Regions from separate parts of the Paenibacillus stellifer genome, predicted to be linked through region 2. Evidence: predicted binding sites of a transcription regulator. Region 2 holds the regulator's gene; the other holds the start of a gene.
The links. Region 2 encodes LexA, which represses DNA repair genes until DNA is damaged. Its sites were predicted from a motif close to CGAACATATGTTCG; they were not measured.
Positions count from the first base shown of each region.

Region 1: the regulator LexA is predicted to act here: its motif matches at 1,961-1,974, upstream of PSTEL_RS21430 (YhjD family protein).

Region 1 covers NZ_CP009286.1:4,647,451-4,651,720, reverse strand. The annotation lists gene PSTEL_RS21440 (HesB/IscA family protein) at 369-728, shown strand; gene PSTEL_RS21435 (hypothetical protein) at 972-1,445, shown strand; gene PSTEL_RS21430 (YhjD family protein) at 1,544-1,918, opposite strand; gene PSTEL_RS21425 (nuclear transport factor 2 family protein) at 2,135-2,575, shown strand; gene PSTEL_RS21420 (CPBP family intramembrane glutamic endopeptidase) at 2,630-3,412, shown strand; gene PSTEL_RS21415 (helix-turn-helix domain-containing protein) at 3,597-4,270, shown strand, end outside.
Region 2 covers NZ_CP009286.1:3,258,267-3,262,536, reverse strand. The annotation lists gene PSTEL_RS15040 (carbohydrate-binding protein) at 1-331, opposite strand, end outside; gene PSTEL_RS15035 (hypothetical protein) at 1,146-1,478, opposite strand; gene PSTEL_RS15030 (L,D-transpeptidase) at 1,771-2,109, opposite strand; gene lexA (transcriptional repressor LexA) at 2,226-2,852, opposite strand; gene PSTEL_RS15020 (LysM peptidoglycan-binding domain-containing protein) at 3,127-3,534, shown strand; gene PSTEL_RS15015 (DUF896 domain-containing protein) at 3,691-3,900, shown strand; gene PSTEL_RS15010 (hypothetical protein) at 3,949-4,270, shown strand, end outside.

The DNA.
Region 1 (4,270 bases), 1.4 Mb from region 2:
AATTTTAAATGATTGCTGTACTTATTATAAACCTCTCTCTCTGGGTGAGCAACAGCCCACTTTTCCTTCTGTTCATAGGCGATAACCCCAGGAAACCCGCAAAGTGAGGCTTGTACCAGGCAGCGGGTTCAGGCTAGTTCATTCAAAAAAGCAGAGCCACGGAATGGCGGCTTGTCGGCGTGCGGCGAGTGAAGTATACTTGATTTAAATATAAGAAATTCTAAGCTTAGCGCTTAGTCTCGGCTCTATATTTCTTGGTTGACGTCAGGGTGTCTGAAGTGCCGCCGGGCGATTAACCTTGTTGCAGCGTCTAACTTCGGACCGGTTACCGCCGGTTACTCATAGAACTTTAAAGGAGGCTACAAGCCATGATTACGATCAGCGATGCGGCTGCCGAGCAGCTGAAGACTATGCGGGATACGCAGGAGGTTCCGGACATGTTCCTTCGCCTGGGCGTCAATGCGGGGGGATGCAGCGGCTACTCTTATGCGATGGGTTTTGACGATGTTGAATCCGACAAGGACGTGTACATGGATGTGAAGGGCCTTAAGGTTGTCGTGGAAAAAGACAGCCTCCGTCTTCTCGACGGGCTGGAAATCGACTTCGAGGAATCCGGCATGACCGGCGGCTTCACCATCAACAACCCGAATGCCACCGCCACTTGCGGCTGCGGACACAGCTTCCGTACAGCGACGGATGCGGGCAAGCCGAGTGAGGAGCCTTGCTAAACCGCACCGTTTCAAGGTTGTGGATTACGACCTCTACTACGTCATAGTCGCGTTGACTATTTCGTATTGGAGGTCGTTTTTTGTTGCGCTAAATAAGAAGACGCGTAGAGTCCCGAAGGGGCGTACAAGGTGCAGGGACGCTGGAGCTATGTATTAATATATTGCAACTATGCTTTCGAGTATTTATAATCAAAGGTAAATTTTTACAAATAACCGAAAATATGATTTTTCTTTGGAGGATGTATGAGATTTCATAAGAAGTATTTAATAGTTCTATTTTGTTTACTGTCTATTTTATCAGGATGTAATAATTCGAATTCCATTACTGAGAAAGAATTAAACCAATTTGTTAACAAAGAAAATTTAAAGTTTGTATCAATAAAGAGATTGAATAATTCGGAAGCTTATATTTTTAGCTCATCTTACATTTATATTTATCGTGATTCTTCGAATTTCTCTAAATCTACAGTGTCTATAAGAGATGGTATTTCATTCGGTGGTATAGAAAAAGGTTCAATCGGACTTATAATTAATAACACCGAGGTCTTGAGAAATGCAAAAACATATTGTGTAGTGATTGATGGTAAACGTGAGTATGAATACTTAGGTGAAAAGTATTTAATTATAGAAGATTATAGGATTTGGAACCCGACTGCACAGTTGAAAATTCAATTCCTAAATGATAAAAATGAGAAACTATTTGAAACCGATTATTAATGAATTTTTCAGCAACCCGGGAAGCAGGAGAAACGAGTTGGAATTCTCTTCTTTCCGGGTTGTGAATTACAGCCAGCACTTGGCGGAGCAGTACCCCATCAGGCTGTGGTTGACGGTTTTTGGAGAGACAGATATTTGCGCATGAGCTTGACCGCGAGCTCTGCAATTTCGGCGTTGGTCAGGAACAGGTTGCCATGATGGCCTCTGCATAAATAGTGGACCGACATTCCGCTTGCCGTTCGTTCCTCGTCATAGACGCGGATTCCGCGCCTTACGGCTTCGAAGCGTGTCAGCCGCACCTCGACGGACAAGCGCTCACGGGCTGCATGGATCCAATCGACATACGGGTCGGGCGTACGGAAGTTAAGAAAGATGCGGGTATCGCGCTCGAATGCTCGCAGGACCATTGGCAGAATGATATATGGTTTAATCAGCGCCCGGTCGGCGTCTGTGATCGGTAGTGGTGTGGCCATTGCAAGGGGACCTCCGTTCAATGATGTCTAATTATCCTGACGCGAATATACGTTCGTATTATAACGCTGATAAGAAATTCATGCAAGTAACTTTAGCGCTGATCACCGCTCCCCAAGGGAATGATCACGGCCTTGTCGGTTTTTTACAATACAGGATCAGCATAGTTCTTTAGCATTGGAATCAGCAGGCAGAGAATGTTCTAGGGGGAGTCTGAAGTGACAAAGGCAGAAGATGCGGTGGTGGAATTATTTGTTGCTGTAGATTCGCGTGACTGGGATACGGTAAGAAGAGGCTTGGCAGATCAAGTGCTGCTGGATTATTCATCCATGAACGGGCAGCCTCCGGCCTTGTTAAGCGCGAATGAAATTATTGATTCCTGGAGGAATGTTCTGCCGGGTTTCGACTCTACGCATCATCAATTGGGCAATATGCTTGTGCGTGCCAATCAATCGGATGCCAGCTTGTTTTGCTATGGAACCGCAACTCATTATCTGGAGCATGAGGGCGGGAATGTATGGACTGTCGTCGGAAGCTATGATTTTGATCTGAAGGAGACGAATGGTGGATGGCGGATTATCAAAATGAAATTCAATTATAAGTACCAGGATGGAAATGCCGAACTCCCGGGGCTTGCGATAGAGAACGCGAAGAAGTAACGAGCACTGCTCTCGCGATAATGACAGTTGAACTTTTGAAGGAGGATCATCGGCATGACCAGGCTTCGACTATATATCCTGTTTTCCTTCGGCTTTACTTGGCTGCTGTGGCTTCCGCTGCTGCTTGAACGGCAATGGAGCATCCATCTGCCGCAGCTTCCCGGGCAATTCTACCTGGCCTCCTTCGGCCCGCTGCTGGGCGCTGCCGCTGCATGTCTGATTACGGAAGGACGGAAGGGACTGGGAAGCTGGCTGTCCCGAACCTTCGCTGTCCGCAAGGCGGGCAAGGGGATGATAGCGGCTGTGCTGCTGATCCTGGTATACATCGCCGCGGCGCTGGCCGCCCAGCGGCTGATTGCCGGCCATTGGCCGGATTGGAGCCAATTCGGGCGGACAGAGAAGCTGCCCGGCCGGAATGCGGCAGTAACGGCGCTGATCTGGATGCTTACCTTCGGCCTGGGAGAGGAGTCCGGCTGGAGAGGCTACCTGCTGCCGCTGCTGCACAAGCGCTATTCGCTGCTCGGAAGCTCGCTTGCAGTGGCGGTGATCTGGATGCTGTGGCATCTGCCCGCTTTTTGGTTCAATGAGACCTACCTGCATATGGGCTGGGGCCTGATTGGCTGGGGAATTAGTCTGGCTTATGGCTCCGTGCTCTTGGCCTGGCTCACCCGGCTGGGGAACTGGAGTGTGCTGCCGGTAATAATCTGGCACGGCGGCTTCGACCTGCTGACCGCAAGCGATCAAGCGGCGGAGGTGATGGCCATGGCGTGCAGCATGCTGGTGATTATCCATGGCGTGCTGCTGATGCGCCGATTGGCGGCTGAAAGACAAGTGTGACTATTTAATGTTGCCATAATTTCAAAGATGGACCTCGCGCTGAGTGGAGGTCTGTCTTTTTGTATTTCCAGTCTGCCCGGAATCGCCCTCTCTGTTTTTTTGCGAACAGATGTTATTGACAAAAGGGCTCACTTCTTAATACACTCACTATATCAAGATTATATAGTTCTGTGAGGGATAAGCCATGCGATACTTACCGCAAATCGATTTAGGTATCCGCCAATACATTGAACATCGCCTGGAGACAGGGGAGGTTCCGATGCCTGCCGATACTTCCGTGTATCTGATCTTTATTTTGTACGGAGGCGGGGTCTATAATGGGGTTGGTATGAAAGCAGGAGATGTAATTGCCCTTGGACTGAACAAGGACCCGATGATTGGATTCTCCCACTATACGGAGCTGTTCATGGTGGAGATGGAATTCCGCCTGTTTTTTCAGCTTACAGGGATTGTACCGGCTTTCTGCCAGCAGGTTATCCCGCTAGATGAAGACGTATTTCTGGCCGAATTGTGCAGCAGACTAATGGAGACTCCTTCACCTCAGCGTCCGGGAGTCATCGAACAGGCATTTTTGTCCCGGATACAACAGGATAAGCATTTGGTATGGCGAAAGCTGGAACGGATTGATCTGGCTTCCAAAATGCTAGGGTCTGTCAGCTATGTTCAGTATGATCATTTGGCCAGCCAATTGAACGTCTCCTTACGGCAGCTGGAGCGGGATTTCTCCGCGATGTTAGGGATAACCCTGAAAGATTATGCGCGAATTCAGCGCTTCCACCGCTCCATCCGGTTCATGAAGAAAATGAGTGCGGCCGAGGCGGCGTTTCTGTCCGGGTACTTTGATCAAGCCCATATGAC
Region 2 (4,270 bases):
ACTCGGAATGATCTGTTGTAGAATCATTTGTGAAGATGCTGAAATTCCATTTCTCATGGGTTCCATCCGTCGGCCCTACATAACTCGCACTGGTATCATACCAATTTGTGTTATCTGTCGTGTAATGGACAGTGACATTTTTCACGGTTCCCAGATTAGCAACATCAATATTTCCGCTGAATCCGACATATCCAGGTTTATAAATAACGCTGACATCCGAATCAAGAAGCTTGACCTCATCACCGCTGGCAAATGCCGATCCCACAAAGGATACACCAAAAATCAGAGTAAACATCATCAATCCAGCAAAAAGTTTTTTAATTGCTTTCACTGCTATCTCTCCTCTAATTTTAATTTTTAAACACCGGGTCTTGAGCCGACAAGAATGTTGTTCATACGTTTGCACATTTCTTTGTGTTTTTTCATTCCTCCTTTGAAACTTGAGAATTGGTTGTAAATTGTTGAATGTTAATTATTTCCTATCAATAAGGATATCTTTAGCAGAATTATATGTAAATAGTAATAAAGTAACATTGTACTAGAATAATATATGGGATAATATGTCATAAAAGGTCGATAAACAGGAAGGAAGCACAAAAGTCACCTTAAAGGCTGTCGATATTCGCCGAGTCCATTGGAAAATTCCATTCATAGAAAAAGGTACAGTCCTTCAGAAAATGGAGGCTGTACCTTTTTTGCCGGGGTAGATGTCTTCTTTGATTTTGATCCTTACCGCTGAATAAAAAACAGTAAGTTCTTCAAGTGGCCCAGGTTATTCCTCCTGTGGAGACACTTTTCGAATTGGATGTCTAAGCTCTTCTCAATCAGGCGGCAATGGCTCTTTCGGAACTGGCTTTAAGAGTGCAATTTTTCATGCAGTGATATGTTGAAATGTTATCGTGAAGAAGATCAATCGGTGCATGAGGGCTTGACCACCTTGCGGGGAGTTTTACATATTAGGCTGATTGATCATGGGAGACCCAAGGCAAAGCCTGGGCGGTATTCAGGAAGAAGTAGGGGCGCCGGTCAAATCCTCGATATCTGTCGATCCCATAATCAACAATGTAATTACAATTACCAGGAGTATGTTCACAGCAAACCCTTCGCCGTCAAAATCGCTCATTCGGACACACCTTCTTTTGAAGTTATTTGTTATTCCCGGTTTGCTTTTTTAGAGCTCCCATCAAATCGTTCAATGTTAAGTTGCCGTTCTCGTTCATAAAGTTAACCAGCTTATCGACATTGGTGTCGCCCATATCGCTCAATGTTTTGTATTTCCCCACCAGGCTGACGAACAGAGAAGCGTCGGTGAACATTTGAACGGAATCAACCTTAAGCTTACCGCTCAACAACAATGCAGCCACCGCCACTTCAAGCCCTTTATTCTTCTTAACTGTCGACGCTGTGCTTTTCTTCTTGGCGCCTGAATTGTTGCGGTTTCCGAGAGGAGCCATGGTCTTTCCTTCCTCCCTGAGCATAATTTCGAAAATGGATATTGAGCGCATCCTCCGTATCACACTCTATGCGTACTCTAAGTTTTTGGTTAATCGGGCATTGAATTGCACGGGAAATTGAAACTGCGGCTGTTCTGGATCGGACAGGAGGGGCGTTCTGCCAGCTTAAATGCTGATTCATGCGGATAACGCAACTCGATCGTCATTTGCTTCGAACTTCAATTGAAGAATCAGTATTGGCAAAATGACCGCCATCGTAAAAAACCGCCGGGCGGCGGTTTTTGCGCTGAGTCTTTAGCTTACAAATAGCGCCGCCTTACTTCCGGATTGTGACCCGGGTATGAAGCGGAACGGTGCGGGCCAGCTCCAGCACATCCTGATTATGCATCCGGATGCAGCCATGCGACACGTTGCCGCCGATGGAAGCCGGATTGTTCGTGCCGTGAATCCCGTAATGCGGTCTGGATAACCCGAGCCAATAAGCGCCGAAGGGCCCGCCAGGATTTGGCTGCTTATTGATTATGGTATATTCACCGGCTGGGGTTACGGTCAGCATTTTACCGATCCCGACGGGAAAGCCCCGAATTACGGTGTCCTGATCCAGGAGATACAGCATATGGTCGGACAGATCGACTATGATGCGGTAGTTGGGCACAGTGATTCCCCCTTTTTATCATCCTATGCCCCCAAATTCATATGAAATGCTAATCATAATGAAAAAAGGCAGCGCCGTTGTACGGCTCTGCCTTTAAGTGCTGCTGTTATAGTAGCTTAATGAATATCACGGAAAAGACCAATAACCTTGCCGAGAATCGTAACCCGGTTCAAGCGAAGCGGTTCGTAAGACGGATTCTCTGGTTGAAGCCGAATATGATCCCTTTCCTTATAGAAGGTCTTGACTGTAGCTTCATCTTCCTCGGTCATCGCTACGACGATATCACCATTGTCAGCGGTCTGCTGCTGCCGGACGATGACATAATCGCCATTCATAATGCCCGCTTCAATCATGCTGTCACCCGACACGGAGAGCATAAATACCTTGTTGTCCCCAACATAATGAGTAGGAAGGGGGAAGTAATCTTCGATGTTCTCTGTCGCCGTAATCGGTATGCCTGCGGTAACCTTGCCGACAACCGGTACTCTTGCGACCGTCTGGACAAATTGATGAACATTCTCGGATTCCTCCTGGCCAAGCAGTTCAATGGCCCGGGGTTTCGTCGGGTCGCGGCGGATAAGGCCTTTCTTCTCCAGCCGGTCCAGATGACCGTGAACGGTCGAGCTGGAGGCTAGTCCAACGGCTTCACCTATCTCCCGGACTGAGGGCGGGTACCCCTTGCTGCGAACTTCGTTGCGTATAAACTCCAGGATCGCCAGCTGGCGACTCGAGATCTTTGACATCGGAATACACCCCATGTAGTAATGTTTGGGAAAATTATAACACAGAACCTTCGTTCGCACAAACATAAGTTCTAAAATTGATGAAGCAAACCTGTAATGGCTGAATCTGCATTAAGAAATAGTAACCTCTCAACTTCAGTTTAGTAGTAAAGAAGAGGCTTAAATTGCTTCAAAAAATAAAGGGAACACTCGTTCGAAAAACCTCTTGATCGAAACGCATGTTCGTGCTATATTAGTTTTGTAAGTAAGAACAAGTGTTTGGAGGATGATACCCATGAGATATGGTACATATAAGAGCATCTATAATGAAGAATCTGTTCCGGCAGTTAGACAGGAAACCCGCTCGACGAACAAAGTCAACGGTTCGGGATCTAACCGAAGTGTCAATTCTATAACGGTGTTGAACCGTATTGGCATGTTCAAGATCTCGTTAATTCTTCTTATGATAATTTCCGGCTTCACGCTTGTGAACCAGGTGTTCGCCAGCTCCGAGAAATCGCCTCAGCAGGAACGTAAGGTTGTTGTAGAATCGGGAGACTCGCTGTGGGGCATCGCTCAGGAGTACAAGCCGTCGAATATGAGAACAGTAGTCTACATGCAGGCGATCCGTGAGCATAATCATCTGAATGTCAGCGGGCTGCAGGCAGGCCAGGTGATTTCGGTTCCTATCTATGAAGAGTAAGACAGGCGCTACCAGCACAGCGATCTTTAGCTAATGATCACAATCCAACCCAATATCAGATGTCGAAGAGCTTTCAGGGGATCGCCTTGACAAGCTCTTTTTCTCATGGCAAAGTTAGAATGACTTAAATGTCATGTTTCGACAGGAGGAAATGGTTTGAACATAGATGAACTGGTTAACCGGATTAACGAGCTTGCCCGCAAGCAGAAGAGCGAAGGGCTTAACGAGGAAGAATTGGCGGAACGCGCCAGGCTCCGTGAAATTTATCTGGGCAACGTGCGCCGTAACTTCCGCGCTCAGCTTGAATCCATTGAAATTGTAGATAACGAAGGAAATGATGGGAACGGCAGCAAGCCCCTGCACTAAGGGGCCTGTCCTTTCATAGATATTTCAGTATGACTAGGAGGAAAGGAAATGGCCCGTTCTTGGGAAAGAATGGTTCAACGCAATTCACAGCAGCTTAACAAAAAAAGGAAGAAGGAAGGCAAGGAATCGATTCATGCCTCCCGTTCACAGGCTGAAAGCGATGTATTTAAAGGAAGAAACATTGCATTTCCGGTTGTCCTTGTGACGCTCGGCATTTTGTATGCCTTTATCGCCCAGGTTGACGCGGCAGCAAACGGTTCGAAGAACAACTCCGTGATGAACTGGATCGGGGTAGTGCTCTATTTCGGTCTCGCGGCCCTGATCTACTTCCGCCGCCCTTATCTCAAAGTCGAACGTTCAAAGGTGTCCA